Regions from separate parts of the Traorella sp. mt218 genome, predicted to be linked through region 1. Evidence: a T-box and tRNA genes for the amino acid it is inferred to sense, from the RefSeq annotation. Region 1 holds a T-box; the other holds one or more tRNA genes.
What was found. The T-box of region 1 lies ahead of leuS (leucine--tRNA ligase). A T-box ahead of a tRNA ligase gene usually reads a tRNA of that ligase, here a tRNA-Leu.

Region 1 (6,846 bases):
CTTTTTTCATGCTTACTCTGGCAAATACCCCTCAAATATACAGATCTATACAAAAAAAAAACGCTGTTTCCTTTTATATAGGTTTCAGCGTTTTTCATTTGACTGGTCAATACAGTCCTATTGTTTATGCAACGATATTTACGATCTTTCCTTTAATGATGATAAACTTACGAATCTCTTTGCCTTCGATCTGTGCCTGTACGGTTTTCAGTGCCAATGCATTTTCTTTGATCTCATCTTCATTGGCATCCTTTTTCACTGTGATCGTACCCCTCAATTTACCATTTACTTGAACCGCAATTTCTACACTTTCTTCAACAAGGAAAGATTCATCATAAGTTGGCCAGCTCTCATAGGCAAGACTTTCGTCATGTCCTAATTTCTCCCAGATTTCTTCTCCGAGATGAGGAGCAAAGCAAGAGAGGATCTTGACAAAGCCTTGTGCATATTCACGATACAGCGTATCTGCTTTATAAGCATCATTGATGAAGATCATCATTTGTGAAATCGCAGTATTCAGATTCAAACTTTCAATATCCTTCGTAACTTTCTTAACCATGAAGTGATAGCTCTTATCAAGAGCATGATCATTGGTATCTGTAACACGATCCATTTCTACGATCAGACGATATACACGATCCAGCCATCTTCTTGAACCTTCAACACCCTGTTCGCTCCAAGGTTTGCTGGCTTCCAAAGGTCCCATGAACATCTCATAGATTCTTAGAGTATCTGCACCGTATTTTTCTACGACATCATTTGGATTTACGACAAATTCAGGATAACGTTTTCCCATCTTGATACCATTGGCACCTAAGATATATCCTTGGTGTACCAATTTCTTGAAAGGCTCTTTGGTCGGTACCAACCCTTTATCATAAAGATAATTGTTCCACATTCTTGAATAAAGCAAATGTCCGACAGCATGCTCCGGACCTCCGATATACAGATCGACCGGCATCCAGTGCTTTAATAATTCATAGTTTGCAAATTCTGAATCATTATGCGGATCGATATAGCGCAAGTAGTACCAGCTGCTTCCGGCACTTCCCGGCATCGTACTCGTTTCACGTTTTCCCTTTACCCCATCAATTTCTACATTGACCCAGTCAGTTGCCTTTTCCAGCGGGCTTGCACCGCTTTTTCCTGGGGAATAATCTTCCAGCTCAGGAAGGATCAATGGCAATTCATCATCTCTTAACGCCACCATATTGCCATTTTCAAGATGGACGATAGGAATCGGCTCACCCCAGTAACGCTGACGGGCAAAGATCCACTCACGCAGACGATAATTGACATGCTTGCTTCCACAATGATGTTCTTCCAGCCAGGCAAGCATCTTATCAATGGCTTCCTGTTTATTCAAGCCATCCAAAAATTCTGAATTGATATGTAATCCGTCTTCTTCATAAGCGTGTTCACTGATATCTCCGCCATCCAGTACCTGAATGATTTCCAAGCCAAACTTTTTCGCAAAATCATAATCACGCTGATCATGAGCCGGAACTGCCATGATCGCACCTGTACCATAAGTTGCCAATACATAATCACTGATCCAGATCGGAATCTTCTTTCCGTTTACCGGATTCACTGCATAAGCACCTGTAAAGACACCTGTTTTTTCCTTATTCAATTCGGTTCTTTCCAGATCGGATTTACCGGCACATACCTTCTTATAAGCCTCTACATCCGCTTTGCAGTCATCCGTAGTAATCACGTCAATCAAGCGATGCTCCGGAGCCAAAACACAATAAGTAGCACCGAAAAGCGTATCACAGCGAGTCGTGAAAACCGTAAAGCTTTCATCATGACCATCTACCTTAAAATCTACATGAGCTCCGATTGATTTACCGATCCAGTTACGCTGCATCTCTTTGGTTGATTCAGGCCAGTCAATTTCATCCAAACCTTCCAGCAAGCGTTCTGCATACTGTACGATGTCAATGACCCATTGACGCATATTCTTACGAACAACCGGATAACCGCCTCTTTCACTCTTGCCATCTACGATTTCATCATTGGCTAATACAGTTCCCAATTCTTCACACCAGTTTACCGGCATCTCAACACACTTTGCCAATCCATCATTAAATAACTGTTTAAAGATCCACTGCGTCCACTTATAAAATGATGGATCACAAGTCGAAACCTCTTTTGTCCAGTCATAGCTGAAGCCAAGCATCTTTAACTGCTTCGTAAAAGTTGCGATATTTTTCTTTGTAAAGCCATCCGGATGATTTCCCGTCTGGATCGCATACTGTTCAGCAGGCAATCCAAAGCTGTCAAAACCCATTGGATGCAACACATTATATCCCTGCATACGCTTCATACGACTGACGATATCCGTCGCTGTATATCCTTCCGGATGTCCGGCATGCAAACCTACTCCTGATGGATAAGGAAACATATCCAAGGCATAAAATTTAGGCTTTGAAAAATCATGAACATCCGTATAAAATGTCTGATGATCTTCCCAGTATTTCTGCCATTTTGCTTCCATCTTCTTATGATCAAATCCCATAATCTTTCCTCCTAAAAATAAAAAAAGCACCCTCTAAGGACGCTTAGCGTGGTACCACCTTAGTTCACCAAAAGTGCACTCAATGTCCATAACGCTGGACTAGCCGGCTCCTTAGCGAGTTCACCCTTTATCATGACTGATTTCCACCACCCATCAGCTCTCTATCCATAACGCCGGACTACTACTCTAATTCATCGCCATTTACTTATTAAGAATAGCAATTTTCATGTTTCCTGTCAAGAACAACAAAAAGATTTGTCACAAAATTGACAAATCCTTTCTACATATAATCTTTATTAATACTATTATTTCTAATAATTCAACGCTTCATATTCACCAGGATCAACCATTTCTACCGTTGTAGAATCATATCCGCTCACCTTGATCTCAGCAGTAAATACAACCTTGATCCCTTCCTCTTCAGCCGAAAAACCAAATTTCTCATTTTCGATATAACCATCTTTATTGATCGTAATGACAAATGCATCAAATGTCAGCGAAGATAAAGCTGCCAGCGTTTCTTCATCCATCGTAGAACCCTCCAGGCTTCCCAATGTATCCATCAATTGAGTCAGCTCTTCTTTCGTCGGTTCGATCGTAACAATTGTCTTATCACCATCTTTAGAAGCTTTCATATTCTTAAACTCAGTACTCACTTCACCCACATTGGCCATCTGCCGGGCCTCTGAAACATCCATGGTCATCATTGTTTTCTGGCCATCAGTATTTGTATAAACGACACCATCATAATATGTCTGCTCAGTGGATATATTGGTACCAAACAACGATGCATCCACGATCGTATGATACATCAAATCACTTTGGATCCCTGCCATTTCCACCGTCATCTCTATAGGCATATCCAATGATAAATTTTCTGTCGCAGAATCAGAACTGCTCATTTCCATATTAACTGAAATATTCGCATTCATACTTAATGAGTCAAGCTCTTTCATTTTTTCACTGGCATTTTCCAACAATACTTTTGGATCCTCAGCAGGTTCAGAATTGTTGCAGGCTGCCAATGAGAACGACAGCATGATCGCTGCCGCAGCACATAACACTCTTTTCATTGTCTTTTTCATAGGTCCCTTTCCGCTCCTTACAATAGAGCTTTTTAGTGATTTCATTATATCATCGAATATTTACATCGACAAGATTTAAAGGACCAACTAACGATTCTGTAATAAAAGGCCGTTTAATCCTAAACGACCTTTATTTCAAACCTTTTTACATTCCCCATACCAGCCAGATATAAATATAACCGGCAAGTACGGCCGCAAGTGTAAACGGAACACCGATCCGCAAGAAATCACGTGTGCTGACAGATTCCCCATTCTTACGCAGGATACCAATGGCTGCGATATTTGCGGAAGCTCCGATAGGTGTTAAGTTACCACCTAATGTGGCTCCTGTAAGCAAGCCAAAATAGAATACATACGGTGCCATCCCTGCCCCGCCATTCATCAAAGCAGCAATCGATGAAACAACCGGCAGCATGGTCGCAACATATGGAATATTATCAATGAACGCCGATAAAATAACCGACGCAAAAACGATCAAAGTATAAAGAAGGAAAGCATTATCCCCGGAAACCTGATAGAAAAGATTGGCAACGGCATCAATCACGCCGGCTTTCGTAATACCTTCGATCACGATAAAGATACCAAACAATAATAAAAGCGTATCCTTATCCAAATCTCTGATGACCATCTTGACAGGTTCAATATCTCTCTTTTTGATACAGGCACGAATGACACCGATAATACATAATGCAAAACAGATCAATCCGCTTCTTAAGTTATAAAGGGTCACGAAGCCTGCATTTGCAGGTTCCTGCAAAAAAGAAGCACATATCAGCAACACAACGGTCGCAATCATCAAAAACGATGGAAAGTAATCAGTCACTTCAGTTTCTACCTTGGCACTGACCTTCTGATTTTCATCACGAAACAAATACAACAGAACAACGATGGATGCTAAAGCGCCTAACTCTACGCCCCAGAAAATTCCCGGTTTACCTAACATCCAAAAGAAATCAAGAAATGTCATACCGGCATATCCACCCAGAAGAATGCTCGTTGTATCTCCGACAAGCGTTGCAGCTCCTTGAAGATTACTAGATACCGCAATCGCAATCAATACCGGTACCGGTGATATTTTTAATTTTTTAGAAATTGCCAGACCGATCGGTGCTACCATCAAAACAGTTGCGACATTATCGACAAAAGCACTGATGACCCCTGCAAATAAAGCCAATGATGTTACTGCCCATTTCACATCCGGAACCTTTGAAATCAAAATCTCTGCCAGACGTGCAGGCATCTTGCTCTCGACAAATAATGTCACGGTACCCATCGTACCGCCAATCATTAAAAGCACATTATAGTCAACAGCCCCCAAAGCATCCAAAAGGCTCATATCATACATGCCTGCAATGCCAAGAATCACAAATACGGCCGCCGAAGTCAGTGCGATCCACGGGCGATATTTCTGAAAAGCCAGCATCAAGACATATGTAATAAGAAAAATAACTAATGCGAAAACCATATATCCTCCTCTTATATTAAACAAGTACCCCTATTATAACATTACCCTTTCCGGCTATTAATGTAATCTTTTAGAGTTTATTCACAATTATTTGCAAACAAAAACATGGGCCTTCATCAGAAAGCCCATGTCTTATCGTTTATTTTACTGATTCTTTTTTTCTCATAAAGAGAATGCCCATACCAGCCACAAGCATCATACCATAATAGAAATACATATTTATATCGCTTGTATTAGGAGTCTGAGGTGTTACAGGAGTTTCCGGATCTGTTGGCTTTTCAGGTTCAACAGGAACTTCATTCTTTTCGAATTTAGCCGTTAATTCCAGATCACTTGTTACCGGCGTATTGAAATCATATGCCTTATCGCCATCATACCAGCCGACAAAAGTATGACCTTCTTTCTTTGGATCCACTGGCTTCACTGCAGTTTTACCATGCTCGATCACCTGGCTTTCAACACCATCACTAAATGATACAGTATATTTCATAACTTCAAATTTAGCCGTCAATGTTACATCATCTGTCACCGGTGTATTGAAATCATACTCAGTATCTCCATGATACCAGCCTGCAAATGCATAACCTTCTTTTTTAGGATCAGCCGGTCTTACTGCCGTCTTTCCATAATCTACTTCTTGTGCCGGCGCATCATCACCAAAGGAAACAATAAAGGTAATCGGTTTCCACTGTGCATATAGATCAATGCGTACGCCACCATTTCCATTATCATTTAAAGCAATTGTTTCACCGGCTTTATAACCTTTACCACTTCCGTCAGCCTTTGTATTCCAGCCTTCAAAAGTATAACCTGTGCGCGTTGGCATTGAAGATGAAACTACGATTTCATTCGCATTTGTGAAATTATTCGTCGGTCCTCCTTCTCCGCCATTTGCATCATAATAAAGAGAATTCGCTGTCTTCATGATCTTAACTTTCTGACTGACACTTGCAGAAGCTGATTTTTCAGAAACAAGAACATCGCTTCCTTCTTTCTGAGTAGCTGTCACAGTAACGCTGTATTCACCGCTGTCACTTACATTACCCGCAAGCCGAAGTGTCTTGCCATTTTCACCTTCGATCTTTACACCGTCTTTAAACCATTCATACGTATAATCAAAATCACTGTATTCAGTTACCTCAGCTGTAAGGATACGTGTTGAATTTTTTGGATAATAGAACTGATAATTATCACCAATTTCCGCAGCTTCAGTTGTCACCTTCAGTTTCACAGAAGGAGCCAGCACCTTACGTGCCATGATCAAAGATAAAGAATCTTCTGCTTCAACAACCTTGCTCTTACCACCTTTTACATATAAATCACCCAGCTGACCATTATCATAAATATACCAGCCATCCTGACTATATCCACTTAATGGAGAAGATGGGAAGCTATAACGTTCACCATACTGAACAGTTACCGGATCAATCGTATCACCGCCATTGGAATTAAAAGTAATAGTGACATCATTCATTTTAAGCCACTGAGCAGTTAATACATCATCACCACTTAAAGCAGTACCATCTGTGCTTAGCTTATTATTCTGACTTGCCCAGCCATTAAACTTATATCCGATACGTATTGGATCATTTCCAAAAGCACTTACAGGGGCATGATCTTTTGCAGTTTCAACAATACTCAAATTTTTATCTGCAAAGACACTGCCATCAACACCATCTTTAAAAGTTACATCATAAGCACGATTAAAAATAAGCTGTGAACGCACACCACCTGGATAATATGTACTGTCTAAGATCCAGCCTCCAAAATCTGCT
Region 2 (6,846 bases), on a different contig from region 1:
ACCCTGAAGACCGACCAGCATGATCGTTGAAAAAGAAGTCAGATTCAACTCATTATCACCGTCACCCAACAAAGCAACGATCTCATCATGAACGATCTTAACAACCATCTGACTTGGATTCAATGAATCCATGACTTCTGTACCCATTGCCTTTTCTTTGACATTGGCAATAAAATCCTTCACGACCTGATAGTTTACATCTGCTTCCAGAAGTGACATGCGCACTTCCTTCAGCATCTCATTCATATTTTTTTCTGTCAGCTTACCTTGACCCGATAAGTTTTTAAAAGCCTTATTTAATTTATTTGTCAATGATTCAAATGCCATACTCCACCTCGTTTTGCCTCACCATTATACCATAATTTTCACAAAAGACTATACCATTCTTAAAGATAGCTTTTGAAATGCTCGCGCTTCATCTCATAATCCACACTGCTACGTTTTTCACCTAACTGATTCACCCAGGAATCAATATTCACTCTTACCTTTTTAAAACCTAGCTGTTCATAGACATGCTGTGCACGCTCATTTTCTAAATCAGTATCTAAAATAATTTTTACCATTTTTTCTTCTTCAAAAAGGTATTGGATCAGAAGGCTTAAGACTTGTTTACCATATCCTTGATCCTGCATTTTTAAATCACAAATCTTAATACCAATTTCAGCTGTTTTATCATCAACATAATGAAGCCCCATCTCTCCGATAGCACGAGAATCTTTTTCAATGATCAGTCTTTTATGATTTGTATCTGAACATAACTGTTGTTTTACCTTAGCCTCATCAATATGTAAGCCTTTCGGAAAACCTGCATGAGCCATTACACGGCCATCATTCCACCATTCTACCAGCTGACTGGCATCATCTTGAAAAGCACTGCGAATCGTGAAAGAACCATGTTTCAAATAAATGTTCTTTTTCGTTACAGTTTCCTCTTTTTTTCGATAAATCTGAATATCAAATTCAATCTCCGTATCCAAATGTTCCATCTCAGCTACCTTATGTGCAGCCTCTTTACTGCTTTTCCAATAATAAGGCGTCATCATAAACAAAGCCTCAATATCATCATGATCATCGATATGAATGACATCCTCGACCTTCACACGCCCGATCAGTTCAAAGCGTTCATCCTTGATCAATTCCATCTCATTTTCATAAACCTGATCATATAATTTCTTTTTCAAACCATAAAGATGACGCCGATGCGGAGCCACCCGTATATAAATCCCTCGATTTTTCAAAACACGCGCACACTCATCAACAGGTGCAGGTGCAAAGATATTCGTTATGCCATCAATACTTTCATCCTCAAAAGGCAAACGAAAAATGCTGGCAACGACATACTGGGTATGCTTATCCATCCGTGAAGCTATCTTTAAAGCATCTTTACTTAGATCCACGCCATAGCATTCAGCCACATGTCGGCTCATGCCGGAAGTATAATAGCCTTCCCCACAGCCCAGATCCAGCAATACCCTTACCTGTAACCGAGTCACAATTTCTTCTAATCTTTCTTTTAAGAGGTGATAATAATCGGCATTCAAAAAGCGATGACGTGCGGCTACCATTTCTTTTGAATCCCCATGATTTCCGCCAAGCATCAGGTTTACATAGCCTTGTCTGGCCCTGTCATAGGTATGATTGTTTTCACACCTGAAAGTTTTCTCACAGCATACCAGCTTAGCACCGCACTTAGGACAGATCATAGAAGCGCCTTTCTGGCGTCATTATATATTATCTTAAAATCTTCAAATGTCACATCCTGATATCCCTGGTCGTTTTTACGATAGATAAAGATATGGTCATGACCATCTTTATAAATATTATATCTGTTACCACTCAATTCGATCTCTCCGAAATCATAGCGATTCTCATCCTTGCGCATCTGCAGCTCAAGATCAGCAATTTCTTCCTTCTCGATACGCCACGTATAAGTTCCGTAAATCGGAAATGCCTTGATTACGATGACCGTATCTTCAACTTTCTGTTCATTCAGCCTTATGAATTTCATCTCGATATTTGAACGGACATCCACCGGCTGATCAAAGTCAACCTGACTCAGCACTTTTTTATAATCATCGTAGGTTTCATAAGGAACGATGACCAAAGAAACGGGATTCCCTACAAATGCATCTTTCGCAATGACCGGAACCTCCAATCTTGAAAAAACGATCTTTTCGATTCGATTATTTGCGAAAGCTCTGCTTTCGATCCATTTGATTTTTTTATGAAAATGAATCTGCGTCAAATAATTTCCTTCAAATGTTTCGACACCTATGGTCGTTGTCTTTTCTCCCAGATGTACATAATGAAGCGATTTTTTCTTAAAATCATCACCATCGATCACCAGTACGAAATCATTAAAATACAATTCTCCGTCCTTAAACAAGTAAAGCCTTTTTTCAACCATTCCTATCCCTCCGTTACGACTATGCAGATACATCCTTTATGAAGCGTGATCTTACTTTCTTTTCCTATAAACTCATTATCGACACCCAGTGTCGTCGCATTGCTTAAGCCTTTATGATCCAATGGATATTTCAGATTCTCAATAGAAATCAATGATTCCTCCACCAATGAAAAAACACTGATATAACCCCGCATGGAAGCATCAAAACATCTGCTTCCTTCACAAAGCACTTCTACACGGCTGTTTTGAGAAACCAACACCCCATGGGCCTTTTTCTGACATAAATAATTCAAGCACTGAATATTCCCTATGGTATGCTCCAAGCGTCCGCCCATAGCACCATACATCACAAATTCATCATACCCTCTTTCAAGTCCTGCCTGAATGGCCAGCATCATATCCGTATCATCTTTTTCCGGTTGGCTGCGTAAAACCTCGACATGACTGATTGAATGAGGATATGAATCAAAATCACCAACGACCAGCTGTGGACGGATATGCAGCTTCAAACAATACTGATATCCTCCGTCAACAGCAATGACAAAATCATTTTTTTGAAGAGAAATGTTTTCTTCCTTCATTTCTCCTGCACCAATTAAAATACATTTCTTGCTCATGCTATCATTTTATCACAAATTAAGAGCTGTGATGAACAATTCTATCATTATTTCATTGAATATTTTCAAGCCAGCGCGTTGCCCCTATCTGCGTGGTTGCCTTACCACCGCATTCATTACCGAAATCAAGACAGTCCATGAGCGATTGCTTCTCCAAAAGCGCTTTTAAAAAGCCTGCCACAAAGCTGTCACCGGCTCCTGTCGTATCGACACATACAACTTCTTTTTTAGGCGATACCCAGCAATGAAGCGTATCATTGTGAACATAACAGCCCTTGGCACCTACCTTAATGATGACATTTTTTGCTCCTGCATGATAAAGCTGTTCTGCCGATGCTTCAACGCTGTCAGCCCGTGTCACAAGCTGTGCCTCGGCATCATTGCAAAAAAGATAATCCACATATGGCAGTGACAGTTTAAGATCATCAAGCGTTTCCTGATGCTTACATTTTGTCATGTCGGCTGCAACGATCATCCCCTGCTTTTTAGCCGTCTTAAATAAGACCATCAGCTCATGATCCCTGATCTGAGGGAAAACAAAGATACTGGCAAAACAAACTATTTTCGCCGATGTGACAAAAGGCAATGGAATATCCTCTAAGGTCAGCTTTCTTAAAGAACCATTGGCATTTGTCAGAAAATGTCGTGATCCGTCTTTTTTGATCAATACGGTATTGATCCCTGTTTTCAGGTCATCACGCATCGTTTTTTCATTCAAGAGGATTTGCTGCTGCCGGCATTTCTTTACAATAAATTCCCCTGCCTGATCTTTTCCAAGAATCGTCATCAATTCTACTCTTTTATGGAAAGCCGAGAGAACAAGCGCCTCATTCAAGGCATCTCCGCCATAAGATAATTCGATATCTTCACATGGATAAGATCCTTCTTGAAAAACATGTTCATCTGTCGGGTATGCAAGCACATCTAAAATTGCTGCTCCTATGATAATAATTTCAGGTTTCATTTTATCATCTCCGACTCTATTCTATCATATTTTTCGACATGATCCTTCCTGCTTTTGATTCTATGATAAAGAAAGATTTAATAAAATGAAAATGGGTGTTGCATTTTTGTCTATTTTTTTATATAATAAACAGGCACAAAGCAATACGGTTCCTTAGCCAAGTGGTAAGGCAATAGACTGCAACTCTGTGATCGCCAGTTCAAATCTGGCAGGAACCTCCATTTATGGGCTCGTGGTGAAACTGGTAGACGCAAGGGACTTAAAATCCCTCGGATGAATAATCCGTGCCGGTTCGATTCCGGCCGGGCCCACCATTTTTGAAATATATGCTAATTCGTAAAACGAATTAGCTATTTTTATATATTTTCTGACTTATTTTAAACTGTTTGATAGTTCATGTTCGCAAGAGGATATTTAGCTTATCAACTGAATTTGATTGAAACTTTGCCTTGATGGAGCGTATGTTAAAAATCTAAAAGAAAATGTCAATATTTTGGATTTTTATACAGGAATGCTCCGGTTTTTCATTCAGAAGACAGGAATCAGGATCTCATAAATTATAAAAATAAAGTACATAATAAAAAGGATGACCTAAGTCACTCTTTTTCTAAGAAATAATATCACTATAAATAATAAAATTATATTTGCAGTAAATACAAAAGAATCAAAATATCGCCTTATAATTTGATTTTATCATATAAATAATAACAATAAAAGATTTTATTTTAGCTATATTTTGGGTATTATATAAGTGAATAAAAAAGTATAAACTTGATTGTTTGGTAGTTATCAAAATAAAAATGAAGGTCTGTCTTTACTTAGAGGCTCATTTCAAAATAAATAGGAAAATAAATTAGAAAATATTGTACTTGAAATTTATTTAAGAAAAAGATAGTAATGAAGAAGCATTGTTACATAAAGAAACATATTAGAATAATTATTACTTTATTTTGAGATATATCAGGGAGGAATGAACATGAAAAAAAAGCTAGTAATAGCGTTGGGACTAGTGCTGGTTGTATTACTAGTACTTTGCAGTATGAATTATAGGGAAATAAATGGAGTATATCAAAAGAAATACGGTGATACTCAAATTACGCTGACAATGAATAATGGAAGATATTCATTTTCTGGAGAATTGTCTTATTCATATATTGGAGATATAGTTCCACAGTCAGGTTATATTTATCAGCAGAAAGATAAATACTATTATCTTACTTCTAAATTGAATGAGGGTCCTTATTTTGAAGTAAAAGGAAATAATATTATTTTGCATTTAGCTGTTCATTATAGCACTGCATATGAATTTTATAAAATCAGATAATTTGGCAGAAGAAAATAAGTGTTGGCAAGTGATAAACGATGAAATATTTTAGAGCTTGTTTTAACAGAATCCTATATTGTTGCTATTAGTTATTACTCAATGGAAAAAGAATTAAACAAGCCAATTGATTTTAATATTTTAGGCAGTGATTCATATAACTGTATCAGCGAAACATTCAGAGTCAATTATCTTACAAGACCATAGATCCACGACTATATCAATACTGTAAATCATAGCTTCAGATAATGATAAAGCAGGAAGACAGGTTTATGATAAATTTATAGAAAAATATCAGCCATAAAAATGAAGTACATAATAAAAAGAATGAACTAAGTCACTCTTTTTCTAAAAAATATCACTGATAAATAATAAAATTACACTTTGCAGTAAATACAAAAGAATCAAAATATCGCCTTATAATTCGATTTTATCATATAAATAATATCATTAAAAGACTTTATTTTAGCCATATTTTAGATATTATATAAGTGAAGACAATGTATAATCATGAAAGAGGTGGATCTTATGAAAGAGGTGTTAAATTTGATGATATTCGTTTCCTGTATAGGACGACTACCATTACGAGGAAACTGAAAATAAATATTTAATAATAGTATAATATAAAGAAAGATCGTCTAGCAGAGGAAAGACCAGTGGATATTTTAAACTAATACATAATCTGATGGAGCGATTGTTTTAAGCACATATAAATATTCAGGCGGATCAAATATGATGCAAAGAGTATTTTATTTAAAACAATGGTGACATAACGACATTCAAAATTTTGATGACAAGCATTTTAATATGTAGCAGGTCGATTCGTATCAGCAATTCTGGAATACATTTCTTCGGCCGTTAGCCAGATTTTGTCATAGCTGCAACTTTATCAACAAGCTATTGAAACAATATTTGCAGGGCAAATAACTGACATGTGTCTTTTTGGAAAGAAAGGAAAAGTAACGATAACGGGTTCCTGCAAGAGTATCGTTGAATGGACAGATAATAAGTTCTATGCAAGAAATGGTTCTGTATTTAGATCTGTTGTTAATCTTTTATCTTAATCAGGAATAAGAGAAAGGTATCGCCTTTCTCTTATTATAAATTAAAAAATATATATGATAAATATCATAACAAGTCACAGTTTATCGCATAAAAAAAGGAGGAAATATATATATAATGAATTGCTATTAAATGAGCTCTTTATAATATATATAGGTAATTATATGAACATTAAAAACTTTTTAAAAAAATATCGTATAACTTTTATTTATGGTATAAGTATGATTCCGTCTACTAGATTAAACCCACTAATTACTAGAATCTTTTTAGACATAGAAAATGCATATTCTTATAAAAATCAATTAATTGCTATAGAATTGGTATTTTTGCTTCTTTCCCTTATTCTTATTTTCAGCTTATATAGATATTATAAAAAGAAATATAAAATCATTCTTATAGGTATAAATGTCCTAAATATGATTCTTTTTAGCTATATAGTGCTCAATGCAATATTTAAGTTATCTGGCGATTATCA

Region 2: it has a tRNA-Leu gene. The T-box ahead of leuS (leucine--tRNA ligase) is inferred to sense a tRNA for this amino acid. The anticodon was not compared.

The regions. Positions count from the first base shown of each region.
Region 1 covers NZ_JBVAYM010000019.1:37,734-44,579, reverse strand. The annotation lists gene leuS (leucine--tRNA ligase) at 125-2,521, opposite strand; T-box leader at 2,554-2,725, opposite strand; gene ACZYT3_RS09780 (DUF6612 family protein) at 2,833-3,606, opposite strand; gene ACZYT3_RS09775 (ArsB/NhaD family transporter) at 3,752-5,071, opposite strand; gene ACZYT3_RS09770 (InlB B-repeat-containing protein) at 5,211-6,846, opposite strand, start outside.
Region 2 covers NZ_JBVAYM010000005.1:20,348-27,193, forward strand. The annotation lists gene ffh (signal recognition particle protein) at 1-327, opposite strand, end outside; gene ACZYT3_RS03805 (GNAT family N-acetyltransferase) at 387-1,703, opposite strand; gene ACZYT3_RS03810 (leucine-rich repeat protein) at 1,700-2,407, opposite strand; gene ACZYT3_RS03815 (thiamine diphosphokinase) at 2,410-3,024, opposite strand; gene ACZYT3_RS03820 (carbohydrate kinase family protein) at 3,077-3,988, opposite strand; tRNA gene ACZYT3_RS03825 (tRNA-Cys) at 4,136-4,209, shown strand; tRNA gene ACZYT3_RS03830 (tRNA-Leu) at 4,215-4,302, shown strand; gene ACZYT3_RS03835 (hypothetical protein) at 4,965-5,312, shown strand.